One region of the Pseudoalteromonas sp. S8-8 genome, then DNA from elsewhere that is predicted to be linked to it. Evidence: riboswitches for the same ligand, from Rfam matches in the RefSeq annotation. Region 1 holds a riboswitch; the other holds the start of a gene.
The links. Region 1 has a riboswitch for lysine ahead of dapA (4-hydroxy-tetrahydrodipicolinate synthase). Riboswitches for the same ligand answer to the same signal wherever they lie in the genome.

Region 1 (8,478 bases):
TAATATCGGCGTTTTTTTCAACCGATGTTATTTGTGCTTTAGGGTATTTGTGTTGTAAATAATTACGAATTGCACCGCCGCCAAGGCCGAGTTCTAACACTTTTTGTGGCGGCTTAAGAGTCTGCCAGTGCTTATCTAGGTACAATAAGTGTGGAAAAAGTAATGAATCCGGGCTATTTGAATCAATAACAGATTGAAGAGTGTCGTTAATAAGTAACCAGCGTAACTGCTCGTGCTCACGTACTTGAATGTGATCGCCACTGCATTTATGCCAATAGATTAACTGACCAATGCTGTGGCTATTTTCAATAAATTGATCGCTCAGCAAACCCGTCAGTGAATTTATATAATTGATTTTTTCAGTCATATCCTCAGCATAAACTAGCAACGTTAAAGCGCAATGGCCTTTGCCATTATTTTTTTACGTTATTTTACAGCCATCACCAAAGTCGTATTTGCAGTTTTTTTAAGATGGAGTATGGTATTTGCCATAATAATGCCAATCAATTTAATTATTTTATTTTTTTAGCTTGGTAGATAACCAATACTATTAGTATAGCGCCGTAGCCTTCTTTTGACTTTTATTTACGGCTTATATAACAACAGGAGTATGTATGTTTCAGGTAAGCACCCCACAAAGTAGCGAAGATTGGCAAGCGTATTACCAATTGCGTTGGCAGGTATTACGCGCGCCTTGGGGCGAGCCTCGAGGCTCTGAACAAGACGATATGGAACAAGACTCTGAGCACCGCTTTATAAAAAATAAAGAAGGCGAAGTGCTAGGTGTAGCACGTTTGCACTTTAACAGTCATGAGCAAGCACAAGTGCGCTACATGGCAGTTGCAGAGGGGAACCGTAATCAGCATATTGGTAGTCGTTTGCTTCATGAGCTTGAAAAAATAGCATGGACACAAAATGCCGATGAACTGGTTTTGTTTGCACGCGAACGTGCGCTTGAGTTTTATAAACGCCACGGTTACGAATTAAAAGAAAAAGCGCACTTAGCGTATGGCGATGTACAACACTTTAAAATGGTAAAGCAAAAACCGTGTGAGCCAGGCTGGTTCCGTCATCCAAATTGGACGCAAGTACTACAAAATACGTGGCGTGAGTCTATTCCAATTAGTGACGCGATGGGTATTAAGGTAGAAAGCTATACCGATTGGCAATTTACAACCAGCGCCGACCTAGACGCTAACTTAAACCTACATAACACCATGTTTGCAGGCTCTATTTATAGCTTGGCCACGCTAACAGGTTGGGGCGCTACGTACTTAGCACTTAAAGAAGCTGGGCTTGAGGGTAATATTGTATTAGCCGATGCTAACATTAAGTACTTAAAGCCGCTTACTACCGACCCACGTGGTTGTGTTGATATACAAACCTGTAAGGGCAAGTTAAGCGATTTAGAAACCGATGGTAAAGCAAGTTACGTAGTGCCTGTAACTATTTACGATGGTGATAACGTGGTTGCAGAATTTGAAGGGCAGTTTGTAGTAAAAAAATAACTGTTTAGCTGTTCAAAACACAAAAAAGCCAAGCGATGCTTGGCTTTTTTGTGCGTAAAACTTAGGGAAGTATTACAGCAGATCGGTTAATAATATACCTACACCAATACGTTCTACATCCGCATTGTAATCAATTAAGCTTTCGCCATAACCGTTAAAGTATTGTGCATAACCACGAACGCGGCCCCATAAAGGAAACGACCAGTCGAGTTGAATTGCACCACGATTATCTGAATTTAAGTTGTTACGTGTCATAAAGCTAAATTCATGGTCATGAAAACGATACGCGCCGCTAAACTCAAAGTAACCCATGTATTTATATATGTCTGGGTTGTCGTCGCCATTGGCTTCTAAAATATCTTCTTTTTCGTCCTCAGCTATTCGGTACCAAGGTTTAAAGCTAAAAACAAAGCCTCTGTTTTCCCAGATAAAGTCTGCATAAATACGGTTCCACGAACGTGAGTTTGGTTGGCTTCGACCATTTGATTGATGCGAAATACCTAATGCGATTGCCATTTCGTCGCCCCATAATACGTTTTCTGGGTCGAGGTAATTTATCCAAAATATCTCTGGTTCGTAGTTGGTTTCACGAAATGGAGAAGAAATTTCTGAGTTATAAATCTGCCAATATGATTGCAGTGTAAAGCCAAAAAATATGGCTTGGTCTTTATCCGAAAAATCATCGTAAAGAGGCACTTTTATCGATAGCTGGTATTTTGCTTCTAAGTTGTCGAGCGGTTCACCGTCGTTATCGTCGGTTAGTGCATCAAAGCCATCAAATGGGCGATCGTTTGGGTGTGATACGTACGAAAGAGGTAAAATATAGTTACGCTTATGTGGAGTAATTACATTTCTATTTTTTTTACCAACTTCTTCACGAGCTTGGCGTTTATCAAGCGCGGTAAGTTGTTTGTTTTCTTCAAGAGCTGAACACTTTTTACGAAGATCGTCTAATGTTTGTTTACCATCTCCGCCAATTACCTCATTTAAAATACACTGCTTTACAAGTTCGATGTCGTTGTCTTGCTCATTTGTAGCAACTTCTTCTTGTGCGAAGGTAGCTGTACTTATTAAGGCAGAAAGTGTGATCCAGTGGCGCCAGCTCATTGTAATTCCTTGTGAGTTTGGGTTGTTGTATGCGTTAATTTAATTATAACGTCTTTTTACATATGTAACGGTGAACTTTTACTGAATTTGTATTTATAACAAGTTCACTACGTATACAAAGTAAATATAGATCAGAAAAAAAGCGGCCTAAGCCGCTTTTTTAATGCACATTAACTATTTTGGTTAATGCGCTCTCACGCAATGAGAAGGGTGAGCTAAAGCTCAAATACGTTAGTAAAAAACTTATAAAGCTCGGTGCCTTGGTTAACACTCGCTGAGGCAAAGTGCAAAATGGCAATTGCATCGCAATCGAGAGTAAGTGTTTGCAGTGGTTGCTCGCTTAAGTAGCGCTCCATTCGCAAAATATTGGCAATAGGCTCACCGGCTTTAATGTGTCCGCCAAGCGGGGCTATGTATTCAACCATGCCGCCAATAGGGGCGTAATAAGCAAAGTAGTCATTTAAATTACATGCATAGCGAGTGATATTAGCTGGCGTATGCGGCGCGTTTTGCAGTACGCCTTTGTGATTTAAGTAACTTAAAATGCTGTTAGCATCGTTTAGTGCTTCTTTTAAGTCTATTTTTTCTTGGCTGCCTAGCTCTACAGTAAATGCTTCTACAGGTATTGATAATTCGCGACCTTGCCCACTAAGTGCATCACTTAAATGCCACCATGGGCAAAAGTTAGCTTCATCCATTGCACCGTCAAAATCACTAGGAATAAGCAGTACATGTTCAATATTAAAGTAACGTGCGCTGTCGGTTGCATAGGTTGGGCAGTACAAATGTTTGCTTGAAATAGGACCTGTGTGTAAATCGAGTACTATATCAGCTTGATGAGCAAGCTTTTGTAGGTTAAGCGCAATGCGTTTACCCGTATTAAGTAAATAAGCAGGGCCGTTAAGTTTGTTGTCTACTTCTTCAATAAGCGCCTGTTTGAAGTTACTTTTTAATGTGGCGTCATCATACTGAGTATGATTTTGTGCAAACTGTGCCACTAAATTTTTATTGTAGTGATACATGCGATTCCAATTAGTGCCCGTAATCGGATCGAACCTGCCAAGGGTAAACTCGCCAGATTTTTGATTACAACCAATTGGGTTAGCATAAGGTACTAATGTAATATCGCCATTAAGGTTTAGGTGTTTTAATTGCTCAAGTAGCTGAAAAATAACTGCGTTACCTTGCACTTCAGCGCCATGCATATTGGCCTGAACATAAACACTAGGCCCTGTGCCATCGCCTTTTAAACGATACACCGGAATTGTAAGCGGTAAGCCGTTTGCAACTTCCCCTACTACAATGTTCTCTTGGCTGATGTGTGTTGTATTACTCATGCTTATTACCTTAAGTAGTGGCTGGCATTTTCGGCTTGGCGAACACAGGTAAGTTCACCGTTTTGCAATGTGTACTCAGCGGCGAGCTCGTGGCATAAAAAATACGGCATACTTTCGGTAAAGCCGTAAGCACCGCATTGGCTAAACACTAGCCAGTCGCGCTCATTTAAATCGCTTGGCAGGTTATGTTCACCCAAGCAATCAAGCGCTGTACAAAGTGGGCCGTATAAAGTGACCGCTTGAGTTTTAGCACTGGATTCACGCAGTAATGCAGCAGGAAAGTCTTGGCTGGTAACAGCAGGGCGTAATAAGTGATTTATACCGCCGCTTAAAATGACTTGCTGTTGATTATAGTTTTGTTTGCGCTCTATTACTGGGTTTGCGTAATGACCGCATTCGCCAACGGCATAGCGGCCAAGTTCCATCCATAGCTCTTCTACACCCGCATCATTTTTAATTTTAGCGAGCGCAGCAATTAAGTCATCCCAATCAAGTGTTGCTTCATTTTGTGTATAAGGAATACCTAAACCGCCACCTAAATCGAGAATTTTAAGGCTAATATTTAAATCGCCGGCAAGTTGACTAAGTGGTGCAATCATTTGTGACCACAATTCGCTTAGCTTTTGTGTGCTAAGCATGTTTCCCCACTGAAAAATATGTAAGCCGTCAAACTTAAGTGCAGGGTAGTCGGTTACATTGAGTGCTTGCCACTCATCACAACCCAAACCAAACGGCGTAAGGCTGTCGCCGCCCAGTGGGTTTTTTTCACCCTCAGGCCAGCGTAATTGCACTCGCAGTAATACTTGTAACTGCGTATTTTGCAGCTGCGCTTGTTGGTTTAACCAACGTACTTGATTGAGGCTTTCGGCTACGAATATACGTACTCCGCGCTCAATAAAGTGTTTAATTTGTTTAGGGCTTTTTGCAGGCCCTGTGTTGAGCACGCGCTGTGAGCTAATACCTTGTGCTAGCACTTGCTCAAGCTCACCTTTACTTGCTACGTCAAAATTAAAGCCAGCGCTGTCTAAGCTTTGAATAATTTTAGACAGTGGATTTGCTTTTACCGCGTACCACAGTTTTACATCGGTTTGCGCAACTAAACGTGCAAGATGCGCGTTTAGTTGATCTAGGTCGTAAACAAAAAAAGGTGTATCAAGTTGTTGTGTAATCGTATTTACAGCGGTTTTGATAGGCGTGCTCAAAAAGCTCATTATCGTAAAACCTCTTCAAGCAATAACGATGCATCACTTTTTTCGTCGCGGTATTTAACAATTAACGCACACGACATGCTTAGGCCTTGCTCGCGCGCCCACTCGTTTGACGCAGGGCGAGAGCCTGGTATTACAATCGCGTATTCTGGGATTGGCTCGCCTTTATCTAGTTGGCGCTCGTTTACGCAGTCGTATACCGGAATAGTTGCTGATAAACGCACGCCTGGGGCAAGTACTGCACCTTTTTTAATAACTACGCCTTCAACAATAATACAGCCAGCGCCAATAAAGGCGTCGTCTTCTACAACTACTGGGCTTGCACCGATTGGCTCAAGTACACCACCAAGCTGAACTGCAGCACTTAAATGTACGTTTTTACCTACTTGTGCACACGAGCCAACTAATGCGTGGCTATCTACCATTGTGCCTTCGTCGATATATGCACCGATGTTTACATACGCTGGTGGCATAATAATCGTGCCTTTAGCCACATAAGCACCACGGCGAACACTAGAGCCACCTGGTACCATACGAACGCCATCGTCAGTACTAAATTCTTGCGGAGCTAAGTTATGTTTATCAACAAAACCACCTGCAAACTCAGTATTAGTGCCATTTTTGAAGGCATCCAAAATGCCTTGTTTTACTTCTACATTAGCTTGCCATTGGCCGCTTTCGTTTTGTGATGCTGCGCGTACTGCGCCCGATTCTAAATTATTTAATAGTTCTAACCAGCTCATTATAAAAACCTGTATTTAATGCCAAGATAAAATGGTGTTGTTTGCAGTTGTGATGCAATCGGTTTGAGTTAACTCAAGGTGTGTTAAAGGTGGACGAAGTTGCGGGCTGCTTAAGCGACCTTGCAAATGCATCAATACCTTTACGGGAATAGGGTTTGCAACAGCAAATAGGCTATTAATAGCGCTTGACCACTGGGCAAATAAATTAGGGTGTTGACCACTTAAGCTGCGTTTAACAAACTCGTGAGTTTGTGCGGGCCATGCATTTGCAGCTACCGACACCAAACCTTTTGCGCCAGCTTGAGCAAAATAAGGCATTAGCGCATCGTCGCCACTAAAAATAGCTAAATTAGGTGCAGCTTGGCGATAAGCTTCAAACTGAGCAATGCTGCCGCTCGCTTCTTTTAACGCCCATAAATTTTTATTATTTTGTAAGTTTTGAATTGTTGCCGTTGGAATGCTAACAGCACTTCGACCCGGTACGTTATAAAGCATACACGGGTGAACACTTGCATTAAGTAGGCTTTCAAACCAATGAGTTTGACCTATAGCGCCAGGCTTTGCATAAAGCGGTGAGCCAAGTAAAAAGCTATGAATTGGGAGTGTATTACAGTAGTTAACCCACTCAATTTGTTGCTTTAAGTTACTACCGCCCACAGCAACCATGAGTGGTACTGCTGGTTTTAGCTGGCATACGTGTTCAACAATGGCTTGTTGCTCTTTTAGCGTTAGTGCTAAACCTTCGCCCGTGCTGCCAAGTAGTAAAATACCGTTATGCGCTGCTTCTTGATTGCTAACCAGTTTAGTTAACGTGTTGTAGTCAACATCGCCGTGTTGATCAAATGGCGTTACGAGCGCGGTCCACAATGAGTAGTCGTTTAAATTGAAGTTGTTGATCATCTCTCACGAACTTATAATTTGTACCAACTTTATTAAAAACGTGATCATTTTAGCGATAACTAATTTAATGCAATTGGTATTATTCGAAGAGTTAAAAAGCTTTATGGAAGGAGCCGCATTAACGTCGTTCGAACTAATAATTCGAAGAGCGAATGGGCTTAAAATAATAGGGCGCACGGCCTTAATATTTAAGACCAGAAGCTCTCCACCAAACTAATAAGCTGCTTTTATAAGCAGCTATTGGTGACAGTCGCTAGGGTTCAACCTAGTCGCCCGAAATAAACACCTCGCAAAAGTGGTTACTTCTCGGCGTTAATTCCCCTCACGTATGCTCACTGGAGTTTGCGCTCCTAACATACGCTACCTGAATAACGCACCTCTTCTAGCCCTTTACACCTGTTTGTAGAGTAAAAACTTACAAACCTGTGCAATTTAAATAGGGTAATTACGGCGATTAAAGCATTTTAGCCGTCTAGGTGTCAAGCGACTAAATGCATATTCATTCATCCATAATGGGAGTGGTTACGTATTGGGTGCTTTTCTCGTACACTAGCAATATAAGTAGTGAGGTATTTAATTAGTATGGAAAAATTTAGCGATATTTATAAGCGAGCGGTAGAGCGAAAAGGCTCCGAAAAAATGCTTAAGTTATTACTTGCAAAACCGCTATCTAAAAAACAACTAAGCACGTTAAGTGACGACGATTGGCTTGAGGAATTTACTCGAAAAGTATTTCAAAGCGGCTTTTATTGGTCAGTCATTAATAATAAGTGGCCAGGCTTTAGAGAGGTTTTTTGGGATTTTAGCGTTGATAAGTTATTAATGATGCCACCTGATATGCTGGAACAAAAAGCAACGGATGAGCGAATCGTTCGTAACTATAAAAAAGTAAAAACAATTACCGAAAATGCTTACATGATCCACGAAATAGCAGGGGAACATGGCAGTTTTAGCCAGTTTGTCGCTAATTGGCCAGCAGACGATATTATTGGTTTATGGGCGTATTTAAAAAAACATGGTTCGCGTTTAGGCGGAAATACAGGACCTTATGCGCTACGAGCACTTGGTAAAGATACTTTTTTACTATCACGCGATGTAGAGAATTACTTACGTGCTCATAAAATTATAGACGGCGGCTTACAAACTAAAAAATCACTGAGTGCTGCCCAAGCTTTTTTTAATGAAATGCAAAAGCAAAGCGGCTTAAGTATGCAAGAGTTAAGTTTAATTGTTGCTTATGGCGTTGGTGACAACCGTGTTGGTATAAGTCAGCAATAATAGGAATTACCATGAAATTAGTGCCAAGATACACAGACATTACGGAAAACTTTGCGATAGAAGATTTCCCTGCAAGTGTTGCCTTTCCTCAGTTATTACTGTGGAACGAGAGCTTAGCAAAAGAGTTTAATATTAACGTTGCAGCTGATTTGCGTGCTAGCACTTTTAGCGGTAACGAAAAACAGGCGATTCCTGCAGTAGCACTTGGTTACTCTGGGCACCAATTTGGACATTTTTCACCACGTTTAGGCGATGGGCGAGCGCATTTACTGGGCGCTATTAATGATGATAAAAACCAGTTGTGGGATATTCAATTAAAAGGCTCTGGTGCTACTCCTTACTCAAGAGGGGGAGATGGGCGTTGTGCTCTTGGTCCTGCTATTCGTGAATACGTAAT
Region 2 (22,419 bases), on a different contig from region 1:
TAAAGCGTTTTACGTCGCTTGCGCCTAATTTGTGTAAGTTAAGAATACGTCTAAATATTTCTTTATAAATAGAAGAGTCTTGCACATTATTTAGCGGGATCATTTTTAAGTTTATGTCGCCGTCAAAAGGCGTTGCGCCGCCAGTCAATAGCGCGTTTAGCTCTTGTGCTTTTAACTCAATAGGGTTGTAGTTAAGCGATTTTAAATGGTTGAACAGCTTGGTAAATTTAATAATAGTTTTACCTTGCGTGTACTGCTCTAAATCAAGCTTTCCTTGGTAACAAAAGTACTGATGCGCGTAACCGGCAATTTTACCAAGCCCTGCCACGCCAATAACTACCGAGCCATGAGGCAAGTTAGCTTCTAGTAAAATGTACGACTGATCGGATGAAAAATAAAACTTTCGGGTTTCATCTAAATCGTGTCCGTCCCATTCTGTTAAGCGTAAATCGTTAATAAGCGGGAACTGCAGGGCGTTAATAACCGAGCTTTTACCTGTGTTATTGGGCGCGCAAATAGAGCTGCTTTTATCAAGCGGGATCACACATTTTGCATAGCCTGCGGTGTTAAGTAGGGCGAGTTTACTTAGTCCGTATAGATTTTTCATTCCTCGTCCTCTGTAATGTAGGTTTCTTCGTTTACTTCCATGAGTGCATCTATGTAGCGGTGAATTGGCGCTTGTAGCATAAAGCCGCTTTCTACTTCACGGGCTAAACCTAAGCGTACCATGCGCAGGTATACGTCTTTGCGCAAATCAGATCCTGAAAATATCTCAAGCTGATCAAACAAATGTTTGTTAATTTGTACCAGCGTTTGCATAAGCTCTAAATCGTTTACGTCGTCAAACAATGCGCGCATTGGATCTTTACCCGTATTGGCGTAGTGCTCAATTAAAATGTAAATGGTGAGTGCGATAGCGCGAGATATTTTGCCCATATTGGGTGTGCTTTCGTCGCTACCAAAGTAATAAAAGCCACGGCTGTCGCGTTTTAAATCGTTACCTAGGGCGGTAAATAGGGCGGTGTAGTCTTCTATGTGTTGGTCAAGCTCTTGCCACATTACGTTGTCTTGCTCGCAAATGTGATAACCCGCTACTAATTTTTTATTTATGGCTTGTAGATGGGTTAGCTCGTCTAAGTTTATGTGTGTCATGGTTTATTTACCTGCCTTTGAATCTGGCTGAGGCTCTGAATTAAATGGATATAAAGAAAAGTGCTGACCGGCAATTTTTACGCGGGCTTTTTCATCGCTTTGAATTATTTTAATATCGCTGTCGCTGACTAATTTTTGATACAAAAATAGCATTTCGTCGGCATCGAGATTTGGGTAGCTTTCGTCTAAAAATTGCAGCAAGGGCTGCGGCTTTTTGCGTTTTTTATTAAAGCGCTTAGCAAAGCTGATTTTAACATCGTTGTAGTCAGGAATATTAGGCGTAACAAATGCAGGCACGTCTTGTTGATCGGGCAATTGGTACTCTTCGTGTTCAAATTCAACCAAGCTTGCCATGTAAGCCACAATATGGCGTTGCTGACCAAGCGAATATCGCTGCGCGTCGCTCACAAAATGTGGCTGTACAGCACTTAGCATGTTGTCTACGCCATTTTTGCGCACAAGCCCAAGTACTTTGGCTGCTTGGCGAGTAATTAAGTTATTACGGCGTAACTCTTCGCGTAGCGGCATAAGCATGTCGGCACTTTTACGTAAGCTTTCTCGACCCACTAAATGCATTTCGAGTATACGGGTACGTAATTGCTCCAGCATGCGTTTGTCGTTGTACGCTTTACCTGAGCGCTCAATGTGCAGTATTTGCTTACTTATTTGCTCTTCAATGAGGGTAAAACATGCATGAAATTCACCGCGAATATCAACCATTTCAAGCATTGGCTCTATGTATTCGTCAAACGCTTCTATTACCGCTTTATAACGCTTTTGCAGCGATTGCACCGCATTATTAGATTTAGCTTGTTCAACAATATTTAAAATAGCGTTTTCGTTGTGTGCGTATAGCTTCATTATTTTACGCACCCGATCATCCATAATGCGGCTGTAGCGGCGTAAATCGTCAAAGTCTTCTATTTCGCCAGCGTTATCTAGGCGGTTACCTAAACGTGCGAGGTCGTCGACTAATACGCTAATTTCTTGCGCTAAGCCTAAATGCTCTTCTTGCAGTAAAAACGTAGCAAAATCGGCAATGGCACGATTTATTTCAAGCTGAGAAGATTTAGCCAGTGGAATTAAAATATCTTGGTTTAACAAGCGATTTGTTTCTTTATAAATGCGTTCGTTTGACCACGTAGGCTGCTTTTGCTTAATCGCGTTTTGTACGTCTTTTAGGCTAAAGTCAGCCATTTTAAAACGTTTAAATAATAGCTCTAATACACCCCAATGTTCGGTTATGGTGTTTAGCAGCTTTTTAGCTGGGATCATAAGAGGTTACAACATCCTAGTATTTTATTATTGAGTTCTTTTAGAAGACTCATTATTACGTATTTTTAATTAACCTTGTCTGTATATAGTATTCGTTTTTAAGACCATTTAATAATAGTTTTTGCATAGAGGCAGTGCTAAAATTCGCGCCGAAAATAGGCACATGAAATGGAATGTTATTTGTGTGTTCTTTAAAACTATATCAAAGGTTGTTTAACTACCATGGTTTCCTCGATTATTCTAACCCTGATAGCGATTGCATTTTTACTGATCGTTATAGAAGATATAATCCATGTCAATAAAGCTAAAACCACGCTGTTTTTTGGTACGCTTTGCTGGATTCTTCTTTTTATATACCCTCTACACGGGCAAAGCCCCGATACGATTCAACACCTTTTAAATGAAAATATTTTAGAAATTGCCTCATTATGGCTGTTTTTAATGGCTGCAATGACCTTTGTAGCGTATTTAAATTCAAAGGGGTTTATAGAAAATATTGTGCATCGTGTTATGCCAAAAAGTATTAGCGAAAAAAAGCTCATGTTTTTGGTGGGTGGTTTTGCATTTTTGTTTTCGTCGATTTCAGACAACGTAACAGCTACGCTTATATCGCTTGCGGTTGTTATGTCGTTAAAACTTGAACCTAAAAAGCTCATTAAATACGCCACGCTTATTGTATTTGGTGTTAACTCAGGTGGGGTATCGCTAATAACAGGTGACGTAACCACACTAATGATATTTTTAGATGGCAAAGTAACCATTGCTCATTTATTACTACTTATAGCGCCAGCTCTTGCAAGCGTTATGCTGCTAGCTGCGTTACTGTCTATCGGTATGAAAGGGCGTGTTGAGTTTGCTGGTGCAGGTAAAACCCGCATTGAAAAAACCGACATTACCATCGCCGTTATATTTTTATCTACCGTAGTGAGCACACTTATGCTGAGTGTAGTTTACAGCGTACCGCCTTTATTAACCTTCTTGTTTGGCTTATCAGTGATGTTTTTAGTCGCGCAATTTTTAATGCGCAAAAAAGACATTAACAAAGACATAATCGATTTTGTTCGCGATATAGAATACGACACATTATTGTTTTTTGTAGGTGTACTTTTACTTGTAGGCGCACTTAAAGAAATTGGTATGTTGAGTAAATTTACCGACCTATACACGGTAATGGCACCTGAGTACGCAAACTACTTAATGGGCATATTATCAGCAGGGGTCGATAACGTACCGCTTACCGCTGCATTATTAAAAGCCGATATAGTAATGAGCCAACAACACTGGTTGTCGTTTACTTATGCAACGGGCGTGGGCGGTTCAATGCTTATCATTGGGTCTGCTGCGGGCATTATTGCCATGAGTAAAGTTAAAGCGCTTACCTTTATGAGTTACTTGCGTTTATCGCTGCATTTATTAATTTGTTACACGGTTGGATATGCGGGCTCGTATTACATGGGCAGTTTTATTTAACTCATAAATTATTAAATGCTTGACAGCTAGACGTCTAAACGATAACTTTCAAAGCCCCGCTACTTAGTGGGGTTTTGTTTTATTAGCCACTGGTTAATAAAGCATTCAGAAGAGGTGCGATACTTAGGTACTTAATGTTAGGCGACGAAAGCCGATGATCATTAAGGAGGGAAGTACTCGCCGAGGAAAATAATGGTACGTCGTCATTATTTTTCGGTTTATGGGGCTGAATCCTCAAAACTGTCACCAATATAGGTGGAGAGCTTCTGGCAGTGGACTTATCTTCAAGCATTCCTTTGCCAAGTTCTTCTTGTTTTATTGCGATTTGGATATCGCGAAAGGAGACTAAATGACTACCCAATCAGCGCCACAAACAGTGCCTCAAACAGAGTTAAGCGCAAAATCAGATTACATCGTTGCCAAATTTGGCGGAACCAGTGTTGCCAACTTTGAAGCGATGAGTCGCTGTAGCGAAATTATTGTTGCAGATAAAAGCGTACGTATTGTTGCCGTGAGCGCTAGTGCCGGCGTAACTAACCACTTAGTTGCACTGTGCAAACCAAGTATTACCTCAAGTGAGCGCCAAGAGCATATAAACGGCGTGCTTGCTATTCAACAAACTATTTTAGATGAGTTATCGCTAGATGCCGATTTAGCGGTTGGCTTTAACGAAACCCTAAAAGCATTTCAAACATTGGCTCAAGAGCCACTAACAACCGATCAGCAACACGACGAGCTACTTAGCTTTGGTGAGCGTTTATCGTCGTATTTGTTTGCTCAGGTACTGCGTTTACAAGGTTTAAACGCCGATCGCTTTGATGTGCGCAAGGTGCTTAAAACCGACAGCCAATTTGGTAAAGCAACGCCTAATGTTGCAGCCACAGCGCAAGCTGCTAAAGAACATTTAATCCCGTTATTAGACGCTCAAGTAATTGTGACTCAGGGCTTTATTGGCAGTGACGAATACGGCCAAACCACAACGCTTGGACGTGGTGGTTCTGACTATAGCGCTGCATTATTAGCTGAAGCAATTAACGCTAAAAGCGTGCATATTTGGACCGACGTAGTGGGTATTTTTAGCACCGACCCGCGTTTGTGCGCAAAAGCGACGCCAATTGCACGTTTAAGTTTTGACGAAGCCGCTGAAATGGCAACCTTTGGCGCAAAAGTATTGCACCCAGCAACTATTTTACCAGCGAGCCGTAGCCACATTAATGTATTTGTAGGCTCTAGCCGCGAGCCAGAGCGTGGCGGTACATGGATTGAGCGCGAAAAATCGCAGCAACCAGGTATACGCGCAGTAACGCAACGTAAAAACCAAATATTGCTTACGCTTAAAAGCCCAGAAATGCTCCTAGCAAGCGGCTTTTTAGCACGCGTATTTACACTATTAAGTGAATACAATATATCGGTAGATTTGGTAACCACATCAGAAATTAGCGTAGCTATAACCCTTGATAACGCGCAAAACGCCTCGCGTCCAGAGCTTGATCAAGAATGCCTAGATAAGCTTGCAGAGTTTTGCCATGTTTCGGTAGAAAACAACCTAACACTGGTGGCACTTATTGGCTCTGAGATTCAATTACGCCAACACGAAATGAACTTAATGAGTGTACTAAAAGACTTTAACATTCGATTAATTTGTCACGGTGCAAGTAAGCACAACTTGTGCTTTTTAGTAGAGCAAACTGAGTCAGATAACATAGTACAGTCTATTCATAGCCGTTTATTAGAAAATGATTTTGCTGCGTAAGTAATCGTTATTCAGGAAAATCACCTAGTAAAGTTACCTAGTAAAGTTACCTAGTAAAATTAACTAGTAAAGTCACTTAATAAAGTTACTTAACAAAGTCATTTAATAAAAAGCATCGCCAGTCGATGCTTTTTTTATGCACCACACTCACATCAAAACAAACATTGCTGTTACTACTATCAACTACAGTAACGTTATTACTGCTAGCACTCAGCTTTGCACTATGTAATTCGTCAAACACATTAGGGCTAAGTAATTTTGCAATAGGGCGGCTGGTGGCTTTAGCAAGTGACTCTTTTAATGTCCAAATTCTAAAAAACGTATCTGCTTGGGCTTCGGTATTAGTGGGCTTGGTGATAAGTGTAATTTCATCATTATGGTAAAAATGCTTAGCGAGCTTTTCAAACGGGCGCTTTAGGCTTACTTTTTCAATATCAAAACCAAACTCACTTTTATCAAGATTTAGCGCGACCCCAACTAAACCATGCGAGTGCGAAATACAGGTATTAATAACATCACCACTCACATGTATTTGCAGCTTTGAGCTTGCCTCGTCAAATTCGGTACTCATTTTATTAAGGGCTACGTGCGCATGTTGCGGCTGCGTTACTTTAATAAGGTGTTTTAACAATAACCGCGTAGCTAAATACTCTTGCTTAGCTGGCGGGCTTTTACGGCGGTTTATAATAGTTAATTCAAATGGGCTTAAGCAATCGGGCAAATTAAAGTCACTAAGCTCAAGTGTTTTAGCATTAAATAATAAAATACTGTTACTCGCTAAAGACAAGTTTGCCAATTGAGTTGAAGTAATACTCAAGGCATTTTTAAAATAGTGTTCAGTCATAAAAGCCCTAAAGCAAAAGAAGTCGCTGATATTGTGAGCGGTTAACGCCACTAACAAAGGCTGGGTACAATTTTATTACTCAGCTGGCATGAAATATGGTTTAATTCACAATAATCAAAATAATAACAGATTTGTAGATGTATGGCACAAGTGCGTGATGGGTTTCAAAGCCGACTTGGTTTTGTTTTAGCCGCTGCTGGCGCAGCAGTGGGTTTGGGTAATATTTGGGGTTTTCCTACGCAAGCGGCCAACCATGGTGGCGGTGCATTTTTACTGGTTTACTTTATTGTTATATTTTTACTTGCGCTTCCTGCGCTGTATACAGAACTTTATTTAGGTCACAAAGCACAAGCTAACCCTGTAAAAGCATTGGGCGATGCATGGCAAAACACTAGCCGTAAAGTAGGCGCAGCAGCAGGTTACATAGGCCTTGCGGGCGCAGTTGTTATGCTAAGTTTTTATTCAATAGTGGCAGGATGGATGCTTTCGTACGCTATTGAACCCATAACAACCTTTTTAGGTTTCACAGGCGCAAGCGAATTTTTACATAGCGACTCAGTGCTGCGTAATTTTGTATTTACGCCGCTTATGCTTATTTTAACAGCCAGTATTATTTTAAAAGGGGTTAAATCGGGAATCGAAACCTGGTCGCGCCGTTTAATGCCACTGTTACTTGTGCTGCTAGTTGGTTTAATTGCCTACATTGCAACACTCGATGGAGCAAGCGAAGGCTTTGCCGCGTATTTAATTCCTGATTTTAGCCAAATACTCGACCCTAATTTAATTATTGCTGCAATGGGGCAAGCGTTCTTTTCGCTCTCACTAGGTGTGGGTTGTATGATGATTTACGGCTCGTATTTACAGCCAGATGCTAATTTACCAAAGCTCACCGCAGGTGTTGCTTTACTCGATACCAGTGTCGCATTTTTAGCGGGCTTACTTATTATTCCTGCTATTTATGTGGCGCAGCACAACGGTGTAGAGGTATTTAGTGGCGGTAAACTGATTGGCGAAGGGCAACTTATTTTTGCTATTTTACCTGAGCTATTTAGCACCATGGGCGAAATTGGCTTATTAGTTGGTTTATTGTTTTTTGTATTAATGTCTATTGCATCGGTTACGTCAACAATATCGACGACTGAAATTCCGGTAGCGTTTTTAGTCGAAAACCACAACGTTAGCCGCACCAAAGCAACCTGGGCCGTTAGCGGCGTTGTACTTGTGTGTGCAAGCGCAATTATACTAAATTTTGATTGGTTATTTGGCTTAGTTATTATGCTATTTACTCAATACCAATTACCGCTTATGGGTTTATTTTACTTTATTACAGTAGGGTGGATGTGGCAGCGTGGTAATAAATTACATCAAGCAACAACAGGCGTACATTACTGGTTTGCTCAGTATATTCGTTTTGTTTGCCCAATATTAATGACCTTGGTATTTGCAAACGTTGCCTTTGGTTAATTTTATCTAAGCCCTAAAATAAATTAATAAAGCGAAGTGAGTTTAAAACGTACTTCGCTTTTTTTGTGCCTAAAATTTAGGTATAGCCAAGAACTTTATAAAACCTCATTAGTCAGAGGCCTACCTTCATTTACTTCAAGCGCGTTAAGTAGGGTTGTGTTTGCTATTTCGGTGAGTGCTTCTTGGGTAAAAAAGCCCTGATGGCCTGTTACTAAAACATTTTTAAAGCTCACTAAGCGCGAAAATATATCGTCTTGATTTATTTCGTCGCTGTGGTTTTTAAAAAACAGCTCCGACTCTTGCTCGTAAACGTCGAGCCCTAAGTACCCTAATTTTTTAGTTTTAAGTGCATTAATGCACGCTTTGCTGTTAAGCAGTGCCCCGCGAGAGGTGTTAATAAGCATAACGCCGGTTTTCATTTTGTTAAATGCCTCGTCATTTATTAAATGATGAGTTTGCTCCGTTAAAGGGCAATGCAAAGAAATCACATCGCTTTGGCTAAGTAAGGTGTCTATATCGGTAATTGTATAATTGCCAGGTTGTGCGTATGGGTCGCACACTAATACTTTAGCGCCAAAGCCATTTAAAATGTTGCACAGCGCAAGGCCAATTTTACCGCAACCTACAATACCCACGGTTTTATTGTGCAAGTTAAAGCCTAGTAATCCGTTTAAATCAAAATTGTCTTCGCGTACGCGGTTATACGCTTTATGGGTTTTACGGCTAAGCGTTAGCATAAGTGCAATACAATGCTCGGCTACGGCCTCAGGGCTGTAAGCAGGAACACGTAATACTTTAATTTTATGTGCTTTTGCTGCAGGTAAATCAACGTTATTAAATCCTGCACAACGCAGCAAAATAGTATTTATGCCTTGGCTTGCCAGTTGTTCAATAACCGTGGTGTTTACGGTGTCGTTAACAAATACACATATGGCATCAAACCCGTTTGCTAAAATAGCCGTTTGTTCGCTCAGGGCTTGCTCAAAATACGTTATTTTTATATCACGGTGATCGCGTGTACTTTGTTCAAAAAAAGGCAGTTCGTACTTTTGAGTACTAAAAAAAGCAATGTTCATGGTAATAGCCTCGACGCTTAAGGAGTATTATTTATTACTAATACAATAAACTACTTTATAAACCTGTGCTTTAGTAACGCGCATTTTATTGATTTAAATTAAGCCTTAAGCGGAGCCTTACTTGAGGTAAACAAAGGTATTTTTGACGATACTTTTTTACCACCTCTAGCAGCGCTTAACTTTGCGGCTTGCAGTAGGTTGCTTTCTATTACTTGTTTAAGTGTTTCGGGCTTAGTACGTGGTGCATAGCGTGCAACAAGTTGCCCTTGTGAGTTAATTAAAAACTTAGTGAAATTCCACTTAATTGCACGATTTTGCGAAATACCTCGCGTATGCGATTTTAAATAATTAAACAATGGATGTGTTTCTGGCCCATTTACCATTAGCTTACCAAATACCTCAAATGAGGTATTAAATTGATCTTGGTAAAAGTCTTTAATGGCTAAATTATCAAGTGGCTCATTTTGGCCAAACTGGTTACATGGAAACGCAAGCACAGTAAAACCATTGCTTTTGTATTGCTGATAGAGCTTTTCGAGTGCGTTTAATTGCACCGAAAAATTACACTTACTCGCTGTATTAACAATAAGGACGGTTTTGCCCTGTAACTGGCTAAGAGGAAAATTTTCGCTGTTAAAAAGTGGTGCATTAAATTGATAAATACTATCCATAGGTTACCTACTTACCTTTCCCGCTAAGGAAATTTTATAAAGACTTTCATTCGCTTTTTTATCGACCGGTTGACATAATCGAGGTCTAGTTTCTAAGTTATCAGTTTAATAGGTCATTTTTATGTCAATGAAAGTCGCATTTATAGGTTTAGGCGTAATGGGTTACCCAATGGCGGGGCATTTAGCAAAAGCAGGATACAGCGTATGCGTGTATAACCGTACTCAAGCTAAAGCACAAGCGTGGACTGCAGAACATTCAGGAAGCCTTGCACCCACCCCGCGCGAAGCTGCCAACAATGCCGACATCGTATTTATGTGTGTTGGTAACGATGACGATTTACGCTCAGTAGTGTATGGCGACGACGGCGTGTTAGCGGGTATGTTACCGCACACTGTTTTGGTTGATCACACCACAACCTCTGCCGAAGTAGCACGTGAAGTGGCTGCAAAAGCGGCTCTGCAAAATATCGACTTTATAGATGCGCCTGTATCGGGCGGACAAGCTGGCGCCGAAAACGGCGTATTAACGGTTATGGCGGGTGGTAGTGAAGCTGTATTTGCTAAAGTGCAGCCAGTTATGGCGGCGTTTAGTCGTTTTAGCCAATTGTTAGGCGGCGTTGGCTCGGGACAACTTTGTAAAATGGTTAATCAAATTTGTATTGCTGGTGTAGTGCAAGGTTTAGCCGAAGGCTTACATTTTGCCAAGCAAGCTGGGCTTGATGGTGAAAAAGTTATAGAAACCATTTCTAAAGGTGCAGCCGGTTCGTGGCAAATGGAAAACCGCTACAAAACAATGTGGGCAGGTGAATATGAGTTTGGCTTTGCCGTAGATTGGATGCGCAAAGATTTAGGTATTGCACTCGATGAAGCTAAAAACAACGGCGCTACTTTACCAATGACCGCAACGGTCGATCAATATTACGCCGATGTACAAGCACTCGGCGGTGGCAGATACGACACCTCAAGCTTACTAGCACGCATTGAAGCGCTGCATAAAAAGTAACGCTGTAGACGCGAAGCTTGCTTGCGTGACGGGCAAAGCCCGTAAAGTAATTTATTCACAAAGAGGTTATGAGGCGCTGCGCTTTTAGAGGAAGTAATAGATCTAAAAAAGATTGTTTTTTATGTCTTCTCATTTACTCCTCATTCGCTTCTCTTTGTGAAATAGATTTTTATTTAAGTAATTAAAAGCTGTGCTTTTCACGTGAGCAAGCTCAACGTTTACCCCAAAGTGTCGATATGAATTTTACTTGTAGACGCGAAGCTTGCTTGCGTGACGGGCTCACAAAGAGGTTTAGAGGCGCTGCGCTTTTAGAGGAAGTAATAGATCTAAAAAATTATTGTTTTTATGTCTTCTCATTTACTCCTCATTCGCTTCTCTTTGTGAAATAGATTTTGCTTTGTTTGAAGTGGTACAGATATTTATAAACAAAAACGCGACGCTTTATTGCTAAAGCGTCGCGTTTTTAATGCGTTATACAAACAAAATTACATGCTTTGTGCGTAGTTATACAGCGCCTTTAAAATTGTAAGATTTTTTTCGCTGTCGTCATGTTCATGCGCTAGGTTTTCAAGGGTGATCATAAAATCTTGCGCGTTAATCGATGGTTGATCTTCGCCGTGCATTAGCTTGTTTTGGCAATACTGGCGCCATTGATCAAGCTCTTGCTGGTTTAGCGTTTCAGGCCAGTTACGGGCGCGGTATCTAAACAACAACGTATTAAACTTTTTATCTTCAAAGTCTAACTTCAACCCAGCCAATTCATCTGGTTTTGCATCACGAATAATCGCAAATTTAGCTTTATCAGCATGGCTTGTAAACCCATCGTAAAGTAAGTAGTCAACGTTAGTTGTTGCGCTGTAATCACCTTGCTCGTTAAACACTTCCGTTACTTTATCGCGAAGGTCGGTATTGGCTTTTAAAATAGCTAAGTTAGCTAAGCACTGCTCGCGATCAATCCCAAGGCGGGCGGCATTTTCAGGTAATAACGTTTTAGCTGGGGCTAAAATAGGGCACTTGTTTAAATGCACTAGTTTTAAGCCAACAGGTAAATCGTCCTCGGCTAAATCTACACGTTTGGTGTATAAACGTTTGCGTAACTCTTCTACGTTTAAATCAATGAGTACTTGCGGATTTTGGGTTAAATCAAAACAAATAACCGCGTTTTTATTAACCGGATGAAAGCTCATTGGTGCAACCCAGCTTGTACAGCCTTGTGTTGCAGGTATGCGCGATGTGGTATGCACCAGCGGCGTCATGTTAAATACATCAACCAATTCAGCAAGGGCTTTTTTATTACGCAGCCCAAAAAAGAAGTTATATAGCTTTGGCTGTTTTTCTTTTATTAGTTTAGCCAATGCAATAGTGGCGGTTACATCGCTTAGTGCGTCATGCGCAGCGGCGTGTTCAATACCATTGGCTACCGTTAAATGCTCTAGCTTAAAGCTTGGGCTTCCGTCTTCTTTTAACGGCCATTCAATGCCTTCAGGGCGCAGCGCATAACAAGCACGTACTAAATCAATAATATCCCAGCGACTATTATTATTTTTATATTCGCGCTCGTATGGGTCGTAAAAATTACGGTAAAAGCTATAACGGCTTACTTCGTCATCAAACCGAATGCTGTTGTAACCGGCAACACAGGTGTTTGGCACACTAAACTCAGCATGAATTTTTGCTATAAACTCAGCTTCAACTAAGCCTTTTTTCATCGCCACTTGTGGCGTAATACCCGTAATTAAACATGCCTCAGGGTGAGGTAAGTAATCCGCTTGCGGCTTACAATATTCAATAAGCGGCTCGCCAATTATATTTAAATCAAGATCGGTACGAATACCCGCAAATTGGCTCGGCTTATCCTTTTGAGGGCTCGCCCCCCAAGTCTCGTAGTCGTGCCAATAGATTGTTGCTTGATTTTGCTCTTGATATGCCATGCTGAAAACCCTGAGTAGTTAACTTAAAATCGCCTAAATGCGCGCCAAGTTACTAAAATAATGAATTATTTAGATTATGGCATATGGGCGAGGGAGTTTATAGGTTTGGGAGATAAATGATGTGTTATTGGAGGCTGATTAACTGTAAAGTCAATTTTTTAACTTTACAGTTAATCAGAGCAATTTATCAATACAATTGCTCGTTTATTTATTGCAGAATTATTTCTATGTTTATTAACTGGAAACTAATGTTTTACTCTTTCAAATAATGGTTTCCACTGATTGTTACCTCTTCCTGATGAATGCAAAACGGGTAAAGAGTTGTTAGGGCAGTTTCTAGAAAATACAACTAATAAGCCTTGTTCTTCATATCCTAAAGGTCGTTGTTTATCTATTTCGCTGCCTAATCTCATGCAAAGCTCTTTGGCTTGGAGCATCTCTTCATTATTTTCCCAAATTGTATTATGTTCATTAAAAGCATAGTGTGTGTTAGAGATTGTTTCACATACGATTAGGTCAGAATTTTCATCTAGATCTGTTAATACTTTACGTACTTTATCTTCCCCTTTGGTTGTTGCACATACAACACCAAGGAGAATAGTAGTATTAGCGTCATGCAACACTGAGCCATTCCTTTGATAAAAACTTTTGATATTTTCAGATAAGCTTGTTCCACTACCTATAAAATCATCAACAATTAATATTGTTGATATTTCCTCTGGAACGGCTAATTTTTTTTGTAAAATATGATCAATTTCAGTAATGTCTTTAACACATGTAGAGCTAATTAAATTCTCTTCTGCATAACAGGCTGCGAATTGAGAGCCACTTTTACCAGCACCATCTACGTAAGTAATCCATATATCTTTTCTGCGCTGGGACTTACTTTTTTGGACTACGACGTCTAGCTTCCTACGGACTTTATTGTGTAGATCTTTCAATGAACTTCTTATTTCAGATTCTTTATAGAACCTGGTATGTTTAAGTAACTTAAATAAGAGCCTTTGATGTATGTGACTAGGCACTTGTGAAAGCCAGTCTCTAATTATGTGATTAGAGAATTTAATTCCTCTGTAATCAGGCCATAAATCTAATAGACTATGAATTTCTTCATCCTGAATATAAGCATCATCTTCTTCTATTTGTCTTCTTTCTGCTAATTCGTCACCTAATTTATCAGCGATTAAGCTATTAAATCCATGGTTAACAAGCCATCGCTCAAAAAGAGGTATTATTATTTTATATTCACTATTTAATTCTTCCATAATTCCGCGACGGCAAAAATCGCTTAAAATGGGTAAAATCTCCGCTTCTTGGATTTGTCCAGAATACACTTGGCTCTTAATATGCTCTACATTAGCATCTAAGTTTAATCTTTTCGCTCTTGCGTATCCTACCAGTACCCTACATCGTTTAATTGTAATGATCTCAATTTCATCTAAATCACTAGAAATACCATCTCGCCAGAAGTGTTGAAAAGCATTCACATCTAACTCAGGAATAAGTTTTAGAATCGCTGTTTCCACTTCCGCGTCAGATATTTCAGAGTCTTTAGAGATCACCGCATTATCAAATACTTTTGAGCATATTTGTTTTGTAAAATATGGATGACCATTAGAATAGTAATAAATTCTTCTAATGGCATTGTCTAGCCAAGTAATACTTTCTCCAATATTAGCTTTAATTAGAGCTTCATAATCTTGCCATTCAGTTTCTTGATTAAATTTATCAATTGGCTCTCGTGTAAACTTATTTAGTTTTTCACCTTGTGATGACATAACAAATGACATCCTTTCTGCGCCAATGAGGCAAAAACAAATATTTCTTTTCCTACTTATTGCACGTAAATTTAAGAAAAATGTTTCAGCTATCTCACTGTATCGATATAAATCTTGGTTAATTTCATCAAATTCATCGATAATTATTAAAAACCGCTTTTTAGGGGCAAATCTTTCTAACTGGGTAACTAATCTAGATATAGGGGCTAAAGATCCATTCATTTCTTTCGCTTCCCATTTCGCCTCAATGGGTAAATGTTGAGATAAGAACTCCTCAATTTCATGACCTAAAGCATTTACAGTTTCGACTGCAGATGGGTATTTAAAATCCCCGCATTCAATATTTAGAACAAAACAATCATTATGTGATTTTATAATTTCTTCTTCATATGCCTTAGCTAATGAGCTTTTACCAACTCGGCGTTGACCTGTTATATAACTAGATTGCATTTTACCTGCAGCAATTAGTGAAAATAGGCGAGCAATTTTATCTTTTCTACCGTAAAAATCATTACCCATAGCAATATCTAAATTATATGGACTGATGTCTCTGATCGTTTGCCAATCAATATTAGACGATTGAGAACCTACTCTTACAGTCAATGTATACATTTCTTCTGATGACTGACCAATCACATTCCAAGTGATTAATATTTCGAAAAATATTTCCTTTTGAGGTTCAGTTAATAAAAAAGAAAGTGGAATAACAAAATCTCCCATGGAAACACTTCCAAGATCTATCTCTTCATTTATTAATTCTGCATTAGTGCAGCTTATATGGGCAATGACTCTATCTGCCATTCCAGGTCCAACATTGTGGACTGGAATTACGAGCCTTATTTCCTCATTTACTTTGTGAAGTGGGTATTTTTTATCTAATGTGAATTCATTTCCTTTTCTACTATTAATTTCACATTTAAATTGCTCATAAGCTTTTTCAGCTTCACTTTGTATAATTTCATCAATTGAACATAAAAAAGGTCTAAAATAATTTATTGTAATAATTGTAGGATACAAATCACAATATTGAATTTCATCTGAAATCAGATCTCTTAAGTCTTTCAAACGCCGTGTGAAATTGTTGTTATTAGTTTTTGAGAACTCCAGAACTTGAGTTAATACCGCTTCTACTGATGCTCTAATTCTAGAGTAATCATAAGAAGCGAAATAAGATTTTACAGTGTTATCACCAAGAGCTTTTAATATTAATTGCTTTTCAGCGGATATGGTTTCTATTTTCGCATGAACATTTAATAAGCATTTTAGTTTTTCACAGCAGAAATCATGGACTTCATATAATTTATCCAACTTGAGATAGGTCTGATCTTGTCTATTTATGTCAAAACGTTTGTAAAAATCGGATAATTTTGGTTCTATCAAAGATATAATTTTAGCGTCTGCATTATTCCCACTCGTTTGTTTTGGAAAAAAATGTGGGACAGCTGTTAACCTTAAAATTAAAATAGATATATGTCTTAAACTAGCACTTGCACCATTGTCTGAAATCTCTTGAATTGTTTCAACTAATGTCAGAGATGTGTCTAAATTAACTGCGGAGTATTCTTGCAGTATAGATCTGACGCCTAGTCTTGCTAGTTTTAAACTATCATCAGTTGACGTTGCGGTTATGCTATTTATTATTCTTTCTACAGCTAGTGTAGCCTCAAAGTCATTCAATTTAATATCCCTTTTAAATGTCACTCAGTTCTTTTTATTTAATACAACTACAATCGATGACCATATATTATTTCTTATTTAGATTCAATTGTTTACTAAATTTAGTATAGATACGGACTTTTATTTATTGTTAGACTAAAGTCTATAGGTTAGATTTATTCACTTATTAGGTTTGTTTTAATCGTTTGTCGGTTTTGTGTTAATTCTCTAAAGTTCAGTTGTCGGCAACAAGCACGGCTTAACCAACAGGACTACGACCATGAAACTTACTCTTATCAAAACTATCGCTCTTAGCTCACTACTTACATGTTCAGCTGCTGCAATGGCTGAGCAAAGTGATTACAAATTAATGGTTATTGAAACTGCAACAGCGCCACAGCCACTTGAGCAATCATTTAATAGCTGCGCACTGAATGTTAAGTCAAAAAATTACGCTGAGGCTGAAGCAATTTGTACTAAAGCAATCGCACTTTTAAAAGACGCAGATGGCCCTAAATTTAAAGTACGCCAACTTACATCGTTTGCATTAAGCAACCGTGGTGTTGCACGTTTAAAAGCGAATAACGACACTGCAGGCCTTGCTGATTTATACGAAGCAAACCAAATGTCTACAAGTACAATGGTATCGCACAATTTAACTCGCGCTAAAGAAGATCTTTCTTTATAAGTATTTTATAAATGCTTTTATAAAGTGCTTACCAAAATCATGTTATAAAATAGCGAGAGTAAAAAAACCCATGTTAGGTTAATTCCTAACATGGTTTTTTTTGTTTTATTTAACGCGTAAGTTAATACCTTAAATACGTTAATAGAGTAGGGTGTGTATTTATAATTAATATTTTGGGTATGCTTGTTTAGGCTACGCGAATATAATGCGAGATAACCGTATAAAAAATAATAACCCTTCTGCTTTGCTTATTTTGAGTAAGGCATCATTAAATAAATATTGAGATTTAAACCATGGCACCAGGAACCAGCCTAAGCGTACTTGAAATAAGTGCGATATTTTTATCAATTACCGCGTTACTCACCTATGTAAACCATCGCTTTATTGGCTTGCCAACAACCATTGGCGTTATGGTTATTTCGATGCTTTTATCTATCGGCGCTATATTTTTGGGCTTTTTAGGGTTTGATGATCTTATAGATTACGAAGTGAGCTTGCTCGATCAGTTAGATTTTACTGAAGTTTTGCTCGATGGCATGCTCTCTATGCTGCTTTTTGCTGGGGCGCTACATGTAAATGTTAGCGATTTAAGGCGCTATAAATTGCCAATAGGTATTTTGGCCTGTGTTGGTACGTTGCTATCAACGGTTATTATTGCTGGTGCGCTTTATTTAGTACTTCCTTTGCTTGGTTTTGATTTAGCGTTTATTTGGTGTTTACTATTTGGCGCATTAATTTCGCCAACTGATCCTATTGCGGTAATGGGAATTTTACAATCTGCGGGTGCGCCTAAAAGTATTGAAACCGTGATTGCGGGTGAATCGTTGTTTAACGATGGTATCGGCGTGGTTATTTTTGTGCTTTTATTGGGTGTTTTATCAAGTGGTGATATTCCTACAACCTATTATGTAGCGCACACGCTGGCGGTTGAAGCCGGTGGCGGTATTGTTTTTGGTTTGGTATTAGGTGGTATTTTATATTACTTACTCAAAAGTATTGATAGTTACCAAGAAGAAGTACTACTTACTTTAGCGGGTGTTATTGGTGGTTATGCACTTGCAAGCCATTGGCATTTGTCGGGCCCACTTGCAATGGTAATGATGGGGCTAATGGTGGGCAATCATGGTCGTAGTATGGCTATGAGCGACAAAACACGCCATTACGTTGATTTATTTTGGGAGCTGATTGACGAAATTTTAAATGCCATTTTATTTGTACTCATAGGGCTTGAAGTCGTCATGATTGCATTTTCGAGTAATTTATTTATTGCTGGTGGCTTAACAATTTTAATCGCGTTACTCGCACGTTTAATTGTTGTGGGTATAACAACCACTACATTTAATAAGCAATTAGAGTTGCCATCTGGCGCGTGGAAAGTTTTAACCTGGGGTGGCTTGCGTGGTGGTATTTCGGTTGCACTGGTATTGCAATTACCTGATGGGAACGAGCGCGATATTTTGTTGGCTCTTACTTATGCGGTTGTGGTGTTTTCTATTTTAATTCAGGGTTTGAGTATTGGTAAAGTAGCCAAAACTATCCGTTAAATATAAATTGGTTAGATCAAACCTGTTAAATGTAATTTTTTAAAAAGCGTGTGAAATAGCTGTATCTCACACGCTTTTTATTTTTCTTATAAAACAAAAGGGAGTTAAAACGTAAAACTGAGCTACACACCGCTGTAAATATGTTCTTGTGCTTCCCAGTAGTCGCCATCTATTTGGCGTGCTCGAGTAAATACTTCTATTTTAAATGGCTTAAAGTGATAACCCGCACCTATACCTGCGTAACCGTCTATGTCGTTGTTCGATTTTTCTATTTGGTAGGTGTTATCGCCCCTATCGTTTTTAAAGGCGAGTTCGAACAGATCTAAGCCAAGCTCGGCGTATATAAAAAAGTCATTGAAATAACCAAGCTTCATGCCATTGTCCCACGTTATAAATTCTTCTTGCTCGCCTTGTTTATTATCGATTACTGCCGCGCCAATTGCGCTTGTAAAAACAACACCAAAGTTACTGTAATTTTGCTTAACCATCATTTCTACACCTGTAGATGTAATGCTGCTATCGCCATTGAATTCTGACTTTATAAACATACCGGTGTTAGGCATGTTGTTACCGAGCAAAAGCCTTGCGTTAGCATTTTGGCTAAATGATAAAAGCGTGCTTAATAAAACAAAAAGAGGAAGTATGTGTTTCAAAAAAGTTAACCCATTAATGATGAAAAGTTACCAGAGCCGTAATTATAAATACATAACTTAGTATTGCATGTAATTAAATGTATAAATTTGTTTGATTGTTACTCAGCTATGCAAAAGCAAGGTGCTTAAAATAAAACCGATTAAATAAAAGCATAAATAATTATATGCATTTTAAAATGCAAAGTAGCGATTTTAGGCACGTAAGATAGTGCGTAAGTTATTTAAATATATAGAAAAAGTTTAAACGTATTAGACTAAGGTCTATAGGTTAATTTTTCTCACTTATTAGGTTTGTTTTAATCGTTTGTCGGGGTTGTGGTAATTCACTAAAGTTCAGTTGTCGGCAACAAGCACGGCTTAACTAATCAGGAATATGACCATGAAACTTACACTTATCAAAACTATCGCTCTTAGCTCACTATTAACATGTTCAGCTGCTGCAATGGCTGATCAAAGTGATTACAAATTAATGGTTATTGAAACTGCAACAGCGCCACAGCCACTTGAGCAATCATTTAATAGCTGCGCACTGAATGTTAAGTCAAAAAATTATGCGCAAGCGGAAGAAATTTGTACTAAAGCAATCGCACTTTTAAAAGACGCAGATGGCCCTAAATTTAAAGTACGCCAACTTACGTCATTCGCATTAAGCAACCGTGGTGTTGCACGTTTAAAAGCGCATAACGACACAGCTGCACTTGCTGATTTATACGAGGCATCAAAATTGTCTAACAGCTCAATGGTATCGCACAACTTAACTCGCGCTAAAGAAGAGTTATCGTTATAAAAAACCTTTATAACGCGTTTTATAAAGTACTTACTAAAGCATGATATAAAATAGCGAGAGTAAAAAAGCCGATGTTGGGTTAAACCCCAACATCGGCTTTTTCGTGTTTATAGCATTGATAAAATGCATTACATACATCATCACAATATAAAAGTAACACTCCTCATATAACGCCCAGCATCCCTTGTGTTTTAAATCTGTGCACTTATAGCCTCGCTTAGAATTAATTGATGATTAATTCTCATGGTGACCTATCAAAAAAGTAGTTTGTTTGTTGCTGAAATGTTAAGCAGAATTTGAGAGCTAATTTTAATAAATAATAAATGTGGTTAATAATTATTAGTCATATTTAATATACCGAAAAACATCTGTTTTTATTAGCATTATTGCTTTTACGCGGTTGGTTTTAACGTGTGATTAGGCTTACTTTTTAATGGAATTATTGTTTTTTTTGTAATTGTATTATTGCCTGTTTACGTGAATACAAAGCTAAAAGTAATAAAAAAACGAGTAATGCTACACATAATAAAACATCAACACGGCACACAAGGACACACAATGAGAGCTTTTAAACTATCGGCTTTAGCCGTTGCTATGGGGGTTGTTACCTGTAGTGCTAATGCAAGCGATGATCTAGACACAGTTAAACAGCAATTAAGCGAATTACAGCAACAGGTTGAAAATTTACAGCTTAAGCTTGCAAACGCCAATAAAAATGAAATAAATGCCATAAAACGCAATACTGAAAAACTATCAAATAGTGGCGAGGCGCAAGATGTTGTAGCTGAGCAAAAAGCAGGAGGAATAAAAGTAGGTGGGGCTGTTCGTACTAACTACAGTTATACGTCGTACGAGGATGGCAGTAAAAACAGAGGTGGGGATTTTGATTTTGATATTTTTAGGATAAATTTTACAGGCGATGTAGGCGGTGTAAAACTAAATGCCGAGATCCGTTTTTTTGATTATATGACCGCAGTTAAATATGCTTATGCAGCATATGATTTTGCTGACATTTGGCAAGTACAAGCCGGTATTACAAAGGTACCATTTGGTAATTGGCCTTATAATTCGCACAGCTATTTTTTTAGTACTAATTACTACATTGGGCTCGAGGATGACCACGATTTAGGGGTGATATTTAAACGTAAAATAGCAGATAATTGGCAGCTTGATTTAGGCTTTTTTAAAAATGATGAGCTAGGTGGCATAGATGGCTATGTTGATAACCGTAGTGATCGTTATTCATATGATGTAGTGGGTTTTAGGGGCGCACAGGAGGGGACATACGCAGAGCTTGATAATCCACTTGCTGAATATAATACATTTTCCGCGCGTTATGGCTATCATATTGAACACGATAAAGGGAAGACTGAGGTTGGCTTTTCTGCTTTAAGTGGTGGATTACATGATGGTGTAGACAGAGCGGGTGATTATTATGCGTGGGCAGTGCATGTGAATAGTAATTTAGGGCCGTGGAATTTACAGTTTCAACATGGCGAATACAATTACGATATAGAAAACGCAAACACCATGGCTGTAGGTGCGTACTCGTTTTATGACAGTATTGCTGCTGAGGCGACTACAACCAATGCAAATATTGCTTACAACTTACCTGTAAAATGGGGGCCTGTAACCGCTTTGCAGTTTTATAATGATTACGGAGTAATTTACGATAAATCTGATAGCAGTGCAGATACTTGGATGAACGTAACAGGGTTTTCAGTTGCTGCCGGTGGATTGTTCACCTATTTTGACTTAGTACACGCTAAAAACCAGCCGTTTGTTGGTGGCTCAATTGCTGGTGACAGCGATGAAACTGAGCGCCGTTTTAATATTAATATTGGTTATTATTTTTAAAAAAGAAGAGCATAAGCTTTGCTTGAAATAAGTTTATGCTCTTATATTACTTTTTATAATCGGTTACAGTGAATTAGTCTATTTGAGATGATAGGTTGCTGGCAATCGACTTGGTAGAAAAACTCAAGCGAACAATGAGTTGACCACAACAATTACCTGCAAATTACTCACCTTAATTTATACCTTATAAACGTGTATGTATTCTCAAATTGGTTGGTCAGTCGTTTCTATTGAGTAGAGACAAAGTAGGAAGCTATATGAAAATTAATCCGTTACCGCCGTTAAATAGTTTAGTGGCATTTGAAGCGTCTGCACGACATTCAAGCTTCACTATTGCTGCAAAAGAGTTAAATGTGACGCAAGGGGCAATTAGCCGTCAAATTCGACAATTAGAAGAGTACTTAGGTAAGGCTATTTTTATTAGAGCAAGCCGAAGTATTCATTTAACACCAACGGGGCTTCAATATTATCAGGCAATCAGCCGCTCTTTAGTTGATATTGCAGATATAACTGGGCAAGTTAAAAAATGGCAAGGTGATAAAAAAATAACTGTAGCAACAACAAATGCCATGGCTTCGTTATGGTTGTTACCTAAAGTCGCCGAGTTTCAAAATTTACACGATGATATTGATTTGCGTATTTTAGCCTCCGATAACGAGGTTGATTTAAACCGCTTGGAGTGTGATCTCGCTTTATTTTACTGCAGAACCCAACCTGCCAATATGAATATAACAACGTTGTTTTGCGAAGAAGTTTTTCCGGTGTGTAGCCCTTCTTATTTAGAAAAAATAGGCAGTCCAACTAAACCGGAAGATAT

Region 2: it holds a riboswitch for lysine, as region 1 does, so the genes downstream of both, lysC (lysine-sensitive aspartokinase 3) here and dapA (4-hydroxy-tetrahydrodipicolinate synthase) in region 1, are expected to answer to the same signal.

The regions. Positions count from the first base shown of each region.
Region 1 is NZ_AUTR01000011.1:60,402-68,879, forward strand. Features, by position in the region: gene L659_RS0102895 (spermidine synthase) at 1-367, opposite strand, end outside; gene L659_RS0102905 (bifunctional GNAT family N-acetyltransferase/hotdog fold thioesterase) at 615-1,508, shown strand; gene L659_RS0102910 (phospholipase A) at 1,581-2,615, opposite strand; gene L659_RS0102915 (succinylglutamate desuccinylase/aspartoacylase family protein) at 2,831-3,952, opposite strand; gene L659_RS0102920 (PLP-dependent decarboxylase) at 3,958-5,163, opposite strand; gene L659_RS0102925 (2,3,4,5-tetrahydropyridine-2,6-dicarboxylate N-succinyltransferase) at 5,163-5,903, opposite strand; gene dapA (4-hydroxy-tetrahydrodipicolinate synthase) at 5,919-6,803, opposite strand; lysine riboswitch at 6,994-7,193, opposite strand; gene L659_RS0102935 (DNA-3-methyladenine glycosylase I) at 7,386-8,081, shown strand; partial or broken gene L659_RS01000000122885 (protein adenylyltransferase SelO) at 8,093-8,478, shown strand, end outside.
Region 2 is NZ_AUTR01000039.1:98,219-120,637, forward strand. Features, by position in the region: gene L659_RS0113300 (hypothetical protein) at 1-607, opposite strand, end outside; gene L659_RS0113305 (condensin complex protein MksE) at 604-1,152, opposite strand; gene L659_RS0113310 (hypothetical protein) at 1,156-2,427, opposite strand; gene nhaD (sodium:proton antiporter NhaD) at 2,650-3,897, shown strand; lysine riboswitch at 3,999-4,171, shown strand; gene lysC (lysine-sensitive aspartokinase 3) at 4,247-5,650, shown strand; gene L659_RS0113325 (4'-phosphopantetheinyl transferase family protein) at 5,736-6,494, opposite strand; gene L659_RS0113330 (sodium-dependent transporter) at 6,636-7,958, shown strand; gene L659_RS0113335 (2-hydroxyacid dehydrogenase) at 8,054-9,034, opposite strand; gene L659_RS0113340 (glutathione peroxidase) at 9,133-9,705, opposite strand; gene L659_RS0113345 (NAD(P)-dependent oxidoreductase) at 9,827-10,708, shown strand; gene sbcB (exodeoxyribonuclease I) at 11,194-12,639, opposite strand; gene L659_RS0113355 (phosphoribosyltransferase-like protein) at 12,885-16,094, opposite strand; gene L659_RS0113360 (hypothetical protein) at 16,354-16,761, shown strand; gene L659_RS0113365 (cation:proton antiporter) at 17,055-18,305, shown strand; gene L659_RS0113370 (hypothetical protein) at 18,428-18,958, opposite strand; gene L659_RS0113375 (hypothetical protein) at 19,338-19,745, shown strand; gene L659_RS0113380 (porin) at 20,304-21,602, shown strand; gene L659_RS0113385 (LysR substrate-binding domain-containing protein) at 21,860-22,419, shown strand, end outside.